2 regions of the Paenibacillus sp. J5 genome follow, and region 2 is predicted to be linked to the other one. Evidence: predicted binding sites of a transcription regulator. Region 2 holds the regulator's gene; the other holds the start of a gene.
The links. The regulator NrdR, encoded in region 2, represses ribonucleotide reductase genes. The targets are predictions, from matches to a motif close to AACACNATATATNGTGTT.
Positions count from the first base shown of each region.

Region 1: nrdI (class Ib ribonucleoside-diphosphate reductase assembly flavoprotein NrdI) is a predicted target of NrdR. The motif match lies at 4,640-4,657, and genes of this name have one in related genera.

Region 1 covers NZ_JBUEDD010000013.1:180,306-187,611, forward strand. The annotation lists gene ACY1JZ_RS22320 (2-oxoglutarate dehydrogenase E1 component) at 1-704, opposite strand, end outside; gene hisA (phosphoribosylformimino-5-aminoimidazole carboxamide ribotide isomerase) at 742-1,512, opposite strand; gene ACY1JZ_RS22330 (CcdC family protein) at 1,683-2,174, opposite strand; gene fumC (class II fumarate hydratase) at 2,454-3,842, shown strand; gene ACY1JZ_RS22340 (hypothetical protein) at 3,852-4,196, shown strand; gene nrdI (class Ib ribonucleoside-diphosphate reductase assembly flavoprotein NrdI) at 4,807-5,166, shown strand; gene nrdE (class 1b ribonucleoside-diphosphate reductase subunit alpha) at 5,153-7,237, shown strand.
Region 2 covers NZ_JBUEDD010000008.1:248,857-256,162, reverse strand. The annotation lists gene polA (DNA polymerase I) at 1-1,692, shown strand, start outside; gene mutM (DNA-formamidopyrimidine glycosylase) at 1,729-2,610, shown strand; gene ACY1JZ_RS16420 (MntP/YtaF family protein) at 2,841-3,560, shown strand; gene coaE (dephospho-CoA kinase) at 3,610-4,209, shown strand; gene ACY1JZ_RS16410 (lytic transglycosylase domain-containing protein) at 4,203-4,772, shown strand; gene ACY1JZ_RS16405 (alpha/beta-type small acid-soluble spore protein) at 5,143-5,358, opposite strand; gene nrdR (transcriptional regulator NrdR) at 5,494-5,967, shown strand; gene ACY1JZ_RS16395 (right-handed parallel beta-helix repeat-containing protein) at 6,178-7,306, shown strand, end outside.

The DNA.
Region 1 (7,306 bases), on a different contig from region 2:
ACCAGTTCATCAAGCATAGGAATAAGAACCTCCAAGCCTTCTACGGAGAACCGTTTCTGGCCGAGGAACGTGCGATGAAGAAAATGTTCGAATTGCTCGGTCTGCACGAGCCGATCCAGCAGGTTGATCTGCTCTTCGCGGCTCAGACGAGTCTGCTTGGCGGCTACCTCGATATTCTTGGTCAGCCACTCGCGCTCCGCCTGAACATGAATATGGTCAAATTCATAGGCTGTCGTGCCCGTATAGATCTCCAGCAGCTTCTCAACAGCGTCCAGGCCCGTCTGCTTCGTGCCCTTGGCATTCTCCCAGATCAGCTCGCCCGGCAGCCCCATCAGATCCAGCTTGGTCAGTTTATAATTCTCCGGCTTGAGCATCCGGTCATCCTCAGTCTTCGGCGCCAGCTCCAGCGGATCAAGCTTCGCTGCCAAATGTCCATAAGTACGGATATTGGATACATACTTGCTGGCTGCAACAAGCTTTTCCATCTGATCAAACGAAATAACCCCTTCGCGTTGCGCAAGAGGCGCTGCCTGTGCATCCTCAGCCTCCAGCGGCGGCTCTCCCCACTGCTCAAACAGCGTTCGATACGCCGGGTCCACCGATGCGGGATCATCAAGAAACAGTTCATACTGATCATGAATATAGCCCAGATTGGGTCCTGCGTAATTGTGCCAAGGCGACTGTGTACTGCTTATGGTCGTCATTCCCATAACCCTCCAGAATTGCATATTGTCATCCAACTCAATCATTCATACCCTGGCGGCCGCAATGTTCAACCACCTTGGCATACGAAAGGTCCCCGCCGAAAATGTCCAGCGCGCTTCCGATGGTAATATCCAGTTTGTTGCCTGTCAGCTCTGCGAACCGCTCCAGATCAGACAACGAGCGAGCTCCGCCTGCATAGGTCGTCGGGATACTCGTCCAGTTCGCCAGCCTGGATGCCAGCTCCTCCTGAACCCCGGTGCGCTTGCCCTCAACATCTACCGCATGAACCAGAAACTCATCGCAGTACTGCTCCAAATATTGAATACTCGATGGCTGAAGCTCGAAGTCGCTGAACGTCTTCCACTGGTTCGTCACAACATACCAGCGTCCATCCTTCTCCTTGCAGCTCAGATCAATGACGAGCCGATCCTTGCCCACCTCGGAGACGATGCGGCGCAGACGCTCCTCGTCCAGCCGGCCATCTCGGAAAATATAGGAGGTTACGATCACATGGGAAGCGCCGTATTCCAGATACGTGTGCGCGTTCTCCGCCGTGATCCCTCCGCCGATCTGCAAGCCCCCAGGGTACTCCCTCAGCGCAGATGCGGCTGCCTCCTCATTACCCCCGCCCAGCATGATCACATGACCACCGGTCAAGCGATCCTCTCTGAACATGGCGGCATAATGAGCAGGACTCAGGTCGGAGACGAAATTCTCGACTACCTTGCGGGTGTCCGAATTCAGCGTCTCGCCGACGATTTGTTTGACCTTCCCTTGGTGCAAATCAATGCACGGTCTGAATTTCACTGGATTCTACTCCTCATGGCCTTCATTTTACAATTGTCCACAATTTCTTAACTCAAAATTCACAACTACCTCACACTAATAAATTATACTATGGTATTGAAACCGGAAACAAATATTGAATTGAGATTCGTTCGATCTAAATTCGACATAGGATACATGCGGCTCTGCCCTCAGGCCGAGCTGTCCGTGTAATTGCGCAGCCTCACATACTCGCTGATCATCGCCAGCCGCCACGGAACAATCATCCCGAAGGCCAGCAGGAAGAACAGCGCTCCTGTCTGGGCGATGGACAAATATTTCTCCACCATGCCATGCATCGTCAGCCTCGCGAGCAGCAGCGAGACCATGATGAAGATGAAGGCTTTGGAGCGGATGACGTAGATGTCATGCTCCCTTCGCTCCATCCGGGTCGTCACGATCAGCGGAAAGGCGAAGATCAGCAGCCCCGTCCCCCACGCCGATATGGCCCACAGCCATGGAATATGCATAGCCGGCAATGCGAACATGACAAATCCGGTCGCCATCCCGATCGGCGGCATAATAATCTTCTTGAGCGTAGTCGGCCTGCGTGCCGCTCTCACCCTCAATATCATTAATGCCGTCCCTGCGAGCAGCGACATCACAACTGAACCGACCTGCAGCAGCGTAAAAGACTGTAGCAACGGCGAACACCCTCCGACACGATAGACTGGCTGAAATCAAGCACGCGGCGCATGCTTTAGCAGCCTTCTGCTTCTCCCACCTACAAGTACCCTTGCGATATTTCTTCTATAGAAGCGAATAGAATCCCAGGCGCCCATCCATACTGACACTGGACACCCACTTACATGGTACCCCATTCTATACAGCATGTCCACACGACACACGCTTTCATTCCATTTGGATTCGTGATAAACTAATGATATTGATTATCATTATTATTTGATAAGGAGCTATAAGCCATGAATTACAGAATAGAGAAGGATACACTCGGTGAGATTCAAGTTCCCGCAGATAAGTATTGGGGCGCTCAAACCCAGCGCAGCCTGCAAAATTTCCGCATCGGCGGCGAACGGATGCCGCTGGCGCTCATTCGCGTATTCGCGATGCTCAAGAGGAGCGCCGCACTAGCCAATCAGGAGCTGGGCAAGCTGGACCCGCTGAAGGCGGCAGCGATCGTCGCAGCGGCAGAGGAGATTATGGATGGCAAGGCGGACACCCACTTCCCGCTCGTCGTCTGGCAGACAGGCAGCGGCACCCAGACCAATATGAATGTCAATGAGGTCATCGCTTACCTTGCCAATCAGCGGCTGGCGGAGGGCGCAAGCGAGCTGCGCGTCCACCCCAATGATGATGTCAACCGCTCGCAAAGCTCCAATGATACGTTCCCGACCGCGATGCATGTTGCGGCGCTGCTGGCGATCAAGAGCACGCTCATTCCAGCGCTCGGCGAGCTGAAGGCGACACTCGCAAGCAAGAGCCAGGAGTTTGCCGGGATCATCAAGATTGGCCGTACTCATCTGCAGGACGCCACCCCGCTTACGCTCGGTCAGGAAATCAGCGGCTGGCATCGGATGCTGGAGAAGTGCGAGCGTATGATTCTGAGCAGCTCGGAGGCGCTGCGCGAGCTGGCGATTGGCGGAACAGCCGTCGGCACCGGCATTAACGCGCATCCGCTATTTGGTGCCAAGACAGCAGAGCAGCTCAGTCGGCTGACGGGAGAAACCTTCATCACGGCGGAGAACAAGTTCCAGGCGCTCACCAGTCATGACGAGCTGGTCTATGTTCACGGTGCGCTCAAGGCGCTCGCTGCCGACCTGATGAAGATAGCCAACGATGTCCGCTGGCTGGCGAGCGGCCCGCGCTCGGGCATCGGCGAGCTGACGATTCCCGCCAATGAGCCGGGCAGCTCGATTATGCCTGGGAAGGTGAATCCGACCCAATCCGAAGCGCTGACCATGGTCGCCTGCCAGGTCATGGGCAATGATGCTGCGATCGGCTTTGCAGCGAGCCAGGGCAATTTTGAACTGAATGTATTCAAGCCCGTCATCATCTACAACTTCCTGCAATCGGTCACCTTGCTCTCTGATGCCATGCGTTCCTTCAATGACAATTGCGCCGTCGGCATCGAAGCCAACCATCAGGCCATCCGTGACCATCTGGAGCGCTCCCTCATGCTGGTGACAGCACTCAATCCGCATATTGGCTACGAGAATGCCGCCGCGGTCGCCAAGAAGGCGCATCAGGAGGGTCTGACGCTCAAGGAAGCGGCGCTGCAGAGCGGGCTGCTGACCGAGGCGCAATTTGACGAGATTGTCCGTCCAGAACAGATGATTCAACCCAAGGAGTGATTGTTAACCATGTGGAATGCTTATCGCATATCGCCTAATTTGTATACCCTGCGCAGCGAGCGCGCCCAGGAGGACAGCGCTGCGACGGTATCCGTGCTCTCCGGCAGCGACCGCCTGATGGTTCAAGCCTCGCTCTGCCTCACCTATGTACAGAATGAGGGAGACTACCAGTTGCTGTTAGAGGCTGTCCGCAAGCTGGCCGATGACCACGCGCGCGCGGCGGGCACGGCGCAATGTCTGATTCAATATGAATGCAGGGGCCTGCTGGAGAAGGAAGGGGGCCTGTCGCTGCTCCCCGCCGGCAGCATCGGCTGCTATTCCTATGCAGAGGCGGCCTTTATCGAGGAGAGATAGGGGCTATGCTGTTCTGCGGCTGCTGCTGAGCAGCGCATCCTACGGCCCCCTGTAATCTCAGGGCGCGAACTCCCGCGGACTATATTACAGCTCCGCGGGAGCACCTCGCAGCACAATAACCGGCAACTTGTTGCTGTCTCTCGCCTATATCTAGTAGTCCCCCCTCCCCTTTCCCCTATGCGGGCACAATCTGCTTGAACAGCCGGATCGGTTCACATGGCTCCAGACTGTCGCTGAACTTTATCACATGAAAGCCATTCTTCTCCACTTTCACAACCCTTGACTCTGTCCAATTCCACCCCCGTCATGCCGCCATCCCTTGCCCCGCCTTTGTCCGCGGCTTTTTGGCCGTTCATCTCATAGATTTGGAGAAAAAGTCACAATATTTTCACTTGTGCGGCGCTCTGTAACAATCCGTTAAAGTTTTTAATGTTCTCTTGACAATCACTATATATTGATATAAATTGATTATTGTCTTCAATATATAGTGACCGTCGACGGAATGAGTCGTTTTGTAGCGCGACCCTATGACGGTCAGACAGAGAATGTAAGCTGCGTATGGGTTCAGTGCCTGCGCCTCTTATATTTTAGTTTAGGAGAGTGGAGTTTTATGCTAGTTGTTTATGATTCCAAGACTGGAAATGTGAGAAGATTTGTGGAGAAGCTGGGCATGCGTGCAGTGCAGCTAAGCGAGAACATGTACATAGAGGAACCATTTGTGCTTATTACGTATACGACCGGATTCGGACAAGTACCGGAGAGGGTCAGTATTTTTTTGCGCCAAAATTTCCGTTATCTAGCAGGCGTGTCCGCTAGCGGCAATCGAAACTGGGGAGCGGCATTTGGCAAAAGCGCGGATATTGTCTCGAATCGTTACGGCGTTCCCGTGCTAAGCAAGTTCGAGCTGGCTGGTTCAGCGGAGGACGTTAGAAGATTTGAAAGAGAGGTGAGCGCACTTGCTGCATGTTGAGCTAAACAACCAGTTGATGCGCAGAGACGCAGAGGGCTTCTTCCAATTGGATAAAGATAAAGAGGCTGTACAGGCCTTCATGGAGGAGATTCGGTCGAAGAGCGTGGTGTTCGGCAGTGTGACCGAGCGTATGAAGCGACTGATCGAAGAGAACTATTACGAGAATGTGTACGAGCAATATACGGAGCCTCAGGTAGAGCAGGTATATCAGCTTGCGCACAGCTTCCAATTCGAGTTCCAATCCTATATGGCTGCCTCGAAATTCTATACCGACTATGCGATGCGGACGAATGACCGCTCCCAATATCTAGAGGATTACCCGGACAGAGTCGCCATGGTGGCGCTGCACCTGGCTGGCGGAGATGCGCAGGCCGCGCTCCTGCTGACTACAGCGATGATGGAGCAGCGCGTACAGCCTGCGACGCCAACCTTCCTCAATGCAGGCAAGAGCCGCCGCGGCGAGATGGTCTCCTGCTTCCTGCTGGAGATGGACGATGCGCTCAACTCGATTAACTACAACCTGTCCACCTGCATGCAGTTGTCCAAGATTGGCGGCGGGGTCGCTGTCAACCTCTCGAAGCTGCGCGGACGGGGCGAGCCGATCAAGGGCGTCGAGGGCGCAGCCAAAGGCATTATGCCCGTGCTCAAGCTGATGGAGGACGCCTTCTCCTACGCCGACCAGATGGGTCAGCGCAAGGGCTCGGGCGCAGCCTACTACAATATATTCGGCTGGGATGTGCTGGAGTTTCTGGACAGCAAGAAGATTAACGCCGATGAGAAGAGCCGTATCAAGACGTTATCCATCGGACTGATCGTGCCGAACAAGTTCTACGAGCTGGCCGAGAAGAACCAGCCGCTGCATGTATTTGCCCCCTACTCCATCTATGCCGCTTACGGTCGCCATATGGATGATATGGATATGGATGAGATGTATGAGGAGCTGCTTGCTAACGATAAAGTGAAGAAGAAGGTCGTCATGACCGCACGGGATATGCTTACCAAGATTGCGACCATACAGCTTGAATCCGGCTATCCTTATATCATGAATCGGAGCAACGCCAACAAGGCGCATGCCCTGAAGGATATCGGCTCGATCAAGATGTCCAACCTGTGTACGGAAATCTACCAGCTCCAGGAGACCTCGCAGATCAACGACTACGGTCAGGACGACGTCATCCGCCGCGATATTAGCTGCAATCTGGCCTCGCTGAATATTGCGAACGTCATGGAGCTCAAGAAGATTCGAGAGTCGGTGCATGAGGGGATGACTGCGCTGACGGCGGTGAGCGATATGACGCGCGTAGCCAATGCGCCGGGTATCGTCAAGGCTAACGAGCAATTGCATTCGGTTGGCCTGGGCGCCATGAACCTGCACGGGTATCTGGCCAAAAATCTGATCGCGTATGACAGCAGCGAAGCCAAGGATTTCGCCCGCACCTTCTTCATGATGATGAACTATTATTCTCTGGAGAAGAGCATGGAGATTGCCAGAGAGCGCGGCGTGACCTTCTATGAATTCGAGAAATCCGAGTACGCCAAAGGAACCTACTTCGAGCGGTATGAGCAGACGGATTACAGCCCGGCATCCGAGCGCGTGCAGCAATTGTTCGAGGGCATCTATATTCCCACGCAGCAGGACTGGACGACGCTCAAGGAAGCTGTTGCCAAGCATGGGCTGTATCACGCTTATCGTCTGGCGATCGCACCGACCCAGAGCATCTCGTACATTCAAAATGCAACCTCCAGCGTAATGCCAATTGTGGAGCAGATCGAGACGCGCACCTATGCCAACTCGACAACTTACTATCCGATGCCATATCTGTCGAAGGAGAACTTCTTCTTCTACAAGTCGGCCTACCAGACCGATCAATTCAAGGTGCTGGAGCTGATCGCTGAGATTCAGAGTCATATCGATCAAGGCATCTCGACTGTGCTTCATGTCAACAGCAACGTGACCACACGCGAGCTGGCGCGCTATTACCTGTATGCTGCCAAGCTTGGCCTCAAGTCACTGTACTACACACGGACGAATCGCCTCAGCGTGGAGGAGTGCATCAGTTGCGCGGTATAACGCGGCACACGATATAGCACGATACGCGATATAAGTATTGCCCTCTTGGATGAGAACAGGATGGCTTCA
Region 2 (7,306 bases):
AAGGCGGTTCATGTCGAAGCTGCCGGCGAGAACCCTCACCATGCGGAGCTGCTGGGCATGGCACTGGCAACGGAGGATAAGACTTACGCCTTGACCTCAGAGCTGCTTCTCTCTGACAAGGCGCAGCCATTGCGCGACTGGCTGGGGAACGAGGAGGCGCCAAAGCAAGGCTTCGACATGCATAAGGCAGAGCTGGCGCTCGCCTGGAGCGGTATTGGGCTGAGAGGAACAGCGTTCGATGTGCAACTCGCTGCTTATCTGCTGGACCCGTCCGACTCGGGAATTTCGCTGAATCGGCTAAGCAGCCGCTATAAGCTGCCGCATGTTGCGGCAGACGAGGATGTCTTCGGCAAGGGAGCGAAGTTCAAGGTGCCGCAGCCTGCTGAGCTGTTGACCCATCTGGCGCGCAAGGCGGATGCTGTGCGTCGATTGGCTCCGCTTCAGGCCAGAGAGCTGGAGGAGAGCGAGATGACCAAGCTCTATTATGAGATGGAGCTGCCGCTCTCTCGCATTCTGGCCGGGATGGAGAAGCAGGGCATTGCCGTGCAGAGCGAGACGATCGTCCATCTAGGCCAGGAGATTGAAGGCAAGATTACTGCAGCGATGCATGAGGTGTATCGTCACGCGGGTATGGAGTTCAATATTGGCTCCACTCGCCAGCTCGGTGAGGTGCTGTTCGAGAAGCTGGCTCTGCCTGTTGTGAAGAAGACCAAGACAGGCTACTCCACCGATGCGGATGTGCTGGAGCGGCTGGAGCCGTACCATGGCATTATCCCTTCCATCCTGCACTACCGGCAGTTGACCAAGCTGCAATCCACGTATGTGGAGGGTCTCCTCAAGGAGGTTCGCAAGGACACCGGCAAGGTGCACACGTATTTCCGCCAGACGATTGCAGCTACTGGCCGTCTGAGCAGCCAATTCCCCAATCTGCAGAACATCCCGATCCGGCTGGAGGAAGGTCGCAAAATTCGTAAAGCCTTCGTGCCCTCCGAGCAGGGCTGGTCGATTCTGGCTGCGGACTACTCGCAGATTGAGCTGCGAGTGCTGGCTCATATCTCGGGAGATGCGGGGCTCAAGGAAGCCTTCATCCATGATATGGATATTCACACGAAGACGGCGATGGATGTCTTTGGCGTCTCGGCTGATGAGGTGGACGGCAATATGCGCCGTCAGGCCAAGGCGGTAAACTTCGGCATTGTGTATGGCATCAGTGATTTCGGGTTGTCGCAGAACTTGAATATTACCCGGGCGGAAGCGGCTCGCTTCATTGAGCAATACTTTGCGGCCTTTACCGGCGTTCGCCAATATATGGACGATATTGTGAAGGAAGCAAGGGAGCATGGTTATGTGACGACACTGCTGGAGCGGCGTCGCTATCTGCCTGAGATCAAGGCATCGAACTTCAATCTGCGCTCCTTCGCCGAGCGGACGGCGATGAATACGCCGATTCAAGGCACAGCGGCGGATATTATCAAGCTGGCGATGGTGAGGATGGATGAGCAGCTCAGAGAGCGCAGGCTGCGCAGTCGGATGCTGCTCCAGGTGCATGATGAATTGGTCTTCGAGGTTCCCCCGGAGGAGCTGGAGCTGATGATAACGCTCGTACCAGAGGTGATGGCAAGAGCCATCTCTTTGGATGTGCCATTGAAGGCGGATGTCAGTTACGGAGCCAATTGGTATGAGACGAAATAACGCGAATCAGGTATAATGGACGAGAGGTGAATGAGCATGCCGGAATTGCCGGAGGTAGAAACCGTCCGACGCACGCTGATCGAGCTTGTAGCGGGAAAACGGATTGAGCGGGTGACGGTTCATCTGCCCCGTATTATACAGCGTCCGTCTGACTGTGCCGCTTTTGAGCTTATGCTGGCGGGGCGCACGATTAAGAGTGTTGAGCGGCGAGGGAAGTTTCTGAAGATTATGCTGGATGGGCTGGTGCTCGTCTCGCATCTGCGCATGGAAGGGCGCTATGGCGTCTACTCGCAGACGGAGCCGCTGGAGAAGCATACGCATGTGGTATTTCATTTTGATGATGGAACCGAGCTGCGGTACAAGGATGTACGGCAGTTTGGCACGATGCATCTGTTCGATCCTGGAGAGGAGCAGGCGCTTCCTCCACTGAGCAAGCTGGGAATTGAGCCGTTGTCGAAGGAGTTCACGCTGCAAGAGCTCAAGGGGCGGCTGGCCAGACGATCCACCGCCATCAAGCCGCTGCTGCTTAATCAGGCCTATGTCGTAGGTCTTGGCAATATTTATGTCGATGAGGCGCTGTTTCTGGCGGGCATCCATCCATTGCGCTCGGCCGAATCGCTGCAGGAGAGCGAATGGGAACGGCTGCATAAGGCCATCGTCGATACACTGGAGAGCGCAGTGCAGGCTGGCGGTTCTTCGATCAAGTCCTATGTGAACGGACAAGGCGAAATGGGGATGTTCCAGCATGCGCTGGCCGTCTATGGACGACAAGGCGAGGACTGCAAGCATTGTGGCCATTCGATCGAAAAATCAGTCGTTGGGGGCAGAGGGACGCATACCTGCTCCCGCTGCCAGCCGCTGAATGACGCGCTTCAGGCGCGCTCGGGGCGCAAGCTCAAGGATGTCGCGGCAACGTAATAACAGCCTGTTCGCTCCATGCAGCGTTGCATTGCCTTGACGTACCCCCGGTACGCCTGCCAAAAAGCGCCTTGCCTGGAACGAACATTCGGCCAGATCTGATCCGTTCAGAGTGTTCAGACACGCTCTAATCATCTAGAAACGGAATACCATGCACGGCGTTATCCTCCTCGCATATGATGTTACAGATATGGGCGCTTCGCTCTTGGGCGCCGGGAGGAGGGAATTCGATGCTGTTGCATGTAGCGGCGCTGGTGCTGCTGGCGTTCGCAGTCAGTCTGGATGGCTTTGGCGTCGGGGTAACCTATGGGTTAAGGCAGATTCGCATACCATTGCTGTCCATTCTTATTATTGCGTGTTGCTCGGGAATTATTATTTTGTTATCGATGCTCTTCGGACAATGGATGGGGGAATATATATCGCCTCATCTGGCTGAGGTGGTGGGAGCGCTGATCTTGATCGGTATTGGCGTGTTCTCGCTCTTGAACTTCATGCGGAGAAGAAGGCAGGAGCAGGCAGAGGTATGTCTGCACTCGTTACCAGATCGTCAGGCGCAGCCAGGCTCGGAGCGTAAGCCAACGCCAGATCAGGGGGCGCTGGCTGCTGGCGCAACCGTGCTGCGGCTGGAGCTTCGCAAACTTGGGCTGGTGATCGAGATTTTGCGCTCGCCGCAGGCAGCAGACGTAGACCGTTCGGGAATTATCTCGCCCTCAGAGGCGGTGCTGCTGGGCTGTGCCTTATCCTTGGACGCCTTCGGGGCAGGTCTGGGCGCTGCGCTGCTCGGCTATCCTCCGCTGGCTACGGCATTGCTGATCGCGTTTGCGAGCGGGCTGTTTCTGTATTGCGGCATCCGTATCGGGTTCAGATTCTCATACTCGGATCGGATGAAGGCACTTTCCTTTTTGCCAGGAGTTGTATTAATCATCATGGGATGTTTCAAGCTATTATAGATGGGGAAATGAAGTGGTTCTCACTTGTAAAGCAGGATTGAGGTGAAGCATGAAGATCGGATTAACTGGCGGAATCGCTTGTGGCAAAAGCACCGTAGGTGCAATGCTTGTCCAGCTCGGGGCAGCGCTTGTTGATGCCGACCAGGTCGCCAGGGAAGTGGTTCTCCCTGGCGAGCCTGCGCTGGGCAAGATTGTGGCTGCGTTCGGCAGCGAGGTGCTGCATGCTGACGGATCGCTGAATCGCGGCGCACTGGGGAATATTGTATTCCAGAATCCGGGCAAGAGGCGCGAGCTGGAGAGCATCGTGCATCCGGCGATTCGAGAGCGGATGAAGGAACAGATACAGCAGCATGAGGAGCAATCCCCGGGTATTCCGGTGATTGCTGATGTGCCGTTGCTGTATGAGACCGGGCAGGACAAGCAGTACGAGCAGGTTATCGTAGTCTATATCCCTAGAGAGCTTCAACTGAAGCGGCTGATGGAGCGCAATCCTGATCTGACGAAGGATCAAGCGCTAGGGCGAATCGAAGCACAACTGGATATTGAGGAGAAGCGGCGGCGGGCTAGTTGGGTGATCGACAACAGCGGCGATATAGAGGCGACACGGCTCCAAGTCGAAGCGCTGTGGGGGCGAATCGTTCGATGTTGAGGACGCTGCGCAAGAAGCGCGTGCTGCTGCTGTTATTCATTGGGCTGCTGCTGCTGCTCTTCCTGAAGTCGGAGTGGCTGGGGCGCTGGATTTATCCGATTGAGTACATAGAAGATATACGAGCCAGTGCAGCCAATTATGATGTTGATCCGTACTTGGTGGCGGCCATTATTCGTGTGGAGAGCAACTTTCAGACGGGGCGCGAGTCGCATAAGGGAGCGCTCGGCATCATGCAGATAATGCCAGATACGGCGGGCTGGATCGCAGACAAGGCCAAGTTCAAACATGTGACCCTGGATGATGTCCGAAATCGGGCAGATGTGAGCATTCAGATGGGAACATGGTATATCCAGTCATTGGAGAAGCAATTCAATCACCGCAGGCCGCTGGTCATCGCGGCTTACAACGCTGGTCCGGGCAATGTCAGCCGCTGGTTGAATGAGCAGATATGGGACGGAGAGTTGGATAGCCTTCAAGATATACCGTTTGGCGAGACACGGCGTTATGTTCAGAAGGTGATGTACTATTATGATAAATACAAGGATTTATATTCTAATTTCTAGCGTCAGCCTTCGGGCTGGCGTTTTTTGGAATCGGGCAGCTTGTCCAGTCCGGCATCTATCTCTTGTCTGTTGAAAGTTCGATTGAGGAGAACGAAATCAACGAAATCCCGCATAACTTGTGCATGGCGAAATGGCGATGAGGCTCAGCGTCAGCTTGGTGAAGTCCACTACACGGTTGGGCGGATTGTCAATGTCGCTATCGCATGAATTTGGAGAGTGAGGGGGATATTATCGCGGGATTGGTTAATATTGCTTTGATATGCTCAGGTTGTTGATTTATAATAAATATATACTCTGGCTAATATGGAAAGCCCCCGACCGCCGCATGCTTCAGATGCGAACGGCCAGGAGCCTTCAGGATAGGATCGTATTATTTGTACTGACCGGCAAGAGATTGCTCGGCGATTTGTACAAGCTTACGAGTGATGTAGCCTCCCAGAGAACCGGCATCACGGGTAGCCATGTTGCCGTAGTAACCGTCTTGTGGGATAGCGATACCCAGTTCTTGTGCAACCTCGTATTTCATTTGGTCGAGGGCTGCAGTCGCTTGTGGTACAACCAATTGGTTGCTGCTGCGTTGGCTCATTGTTGTTCACCTCCTTGCGGTTGGTAACAGTATTATGTGTCGCAAATTCAGACTTCATACAACAATATGTCCATTATTGGCTTGGTAAAAGATAACAGGCTTCCAGCCATCAATAAGTGAAAGGAGGGGACCGTTATGAAATGTCCCTACTGTGATTACAGCGGCACGAAGGTGCTGGACTCCCGGCCTGCCAATGAAAACAAGTCGATCCGCCGTCGTCGTGAATGCGAGCGGTGCAATCGGCGTTTTACAACGTTCGAGATGATTGAGGAGACGCCGCTCATCGTGATTAAGAAGGATGGCAGCCGTGAGGAGTTTAGTCGGGATAAAATTTTGCGCGGGTTGATTCGGGCCTGTGAGAAGCGTCCGGTATCCGTCGAGAAGCTGGAGGTCATCGTCTCCGAGGTGGAGAAGGAGCTGCGCACCACTGCGCAGGCGGAGGTCGAGAGCTTCGCGATCGGCGAGCTGGTCATGGAGCAGTTGTATCCGATTGATGAGGTGGCGTATGTGCGCTTCGCTTCTGTCTACAGGCAATTCAAGGATATTAACATGTTCATGAAGGAACTGAATAATCTGTTGTCCAAGCATCCGCTCTCAGGCAGTGAATAGCAAGAGAGAGTAGAGGTTGGAGAGCATGGACGAAGGGGCCCTGGTTTGCCGTACTGGCAGGCTGGGGATTTTTTTTGTAGAAAATGCTGGACAATACGAACGATTGTTCTTATAATGAGTTTATGTTCCTTTTTGGAACTATAAATATAATCGTTCTATAACGGAACGGAGGCGCTGAACAGCAGTGCCTGGAAGGGAAGGGGAAAAACAATGAAACAAGAGAACACAGACATGCAACTGGATAGCAGGTATACGAACCGCTTCGTTATCCGGCCTGAGGAATGGGGGATTCATACGGATGGAACACATGCCGAGGAAACAACCGCAGGCTTGAATACAGCGATCCTCAGTGCCAAGGCGCAAGGGTATACGGAAATCGTCATCCCGGCTGGGGACTATCTGATCGACGGGGTGTCGAAGACGCACCGGGAACCGCAAAAGGAGGCCGGCGTGCAACTGCCGTCAGACATTCGACTCATTATGGACCCAAACGCGCGATTGAAGGTAGAGGCTAACGGTTTCCTCGGCTACTCCTGTCTGTATCTTAAAAGTGCGCAAAACGTCACGATTGAGGGCGGACAGTTGATCGGGGAACGATATGAGCATGACTATGATGGGGATAAGCGGAAGGATACGCATGAGTACGGCTTTGGCATCTACAGCCATGGAAGCCACAACATCGTCATCGACAATGTTCGCATCAAGGACTTCACAGGCGACGGCATCTTCGTTGCTTCGACGGGGCTTCTGAACACGAGCGATCCGTATACGCCATCCTCGAAGGTGACGATTCGTAATTGCACCCTGGATGGCAATGGCCGCAACAATATTTCGATTACTGCTTGCGATGGGGCATTGGTGGAGAATAATCTCATTATCAACGCGGGCATTAACGGCGGCTATGAGCCCAAGTATGGACTGGACATTGAAAACTATGGCGAGGGCGGGGTTGATTATGAAGAAGCACTCACGGTCATCGTCCGCAACAACGTGTTCCGTGACAATGTACAAGGAGCTATCAATAACTACAACGGGTATCAGGTCATTATCGAGGGCAATCATTGTGATCATACGATCAGTACAGGCTATTGCGCTAATGCTGTTATTGCGAACAACGTGTTCTACAGAGAGGACAATGAGAAGGTAGCGATCATGGGCATCGGCGTCTCCAGCGGCTATATGGGCAATTCCGTTACGATTACCGGCAATGTAATCGAGGGCTTCAGGAGCGGTATTCAGGTACAAGGCAAGGATATGACTGTCTCTGCCAATACGGTGACGAATACGACGGAGGCGGCGATTCATGCGCTGCATTCGGACAATGTATTGATTAGCGGTA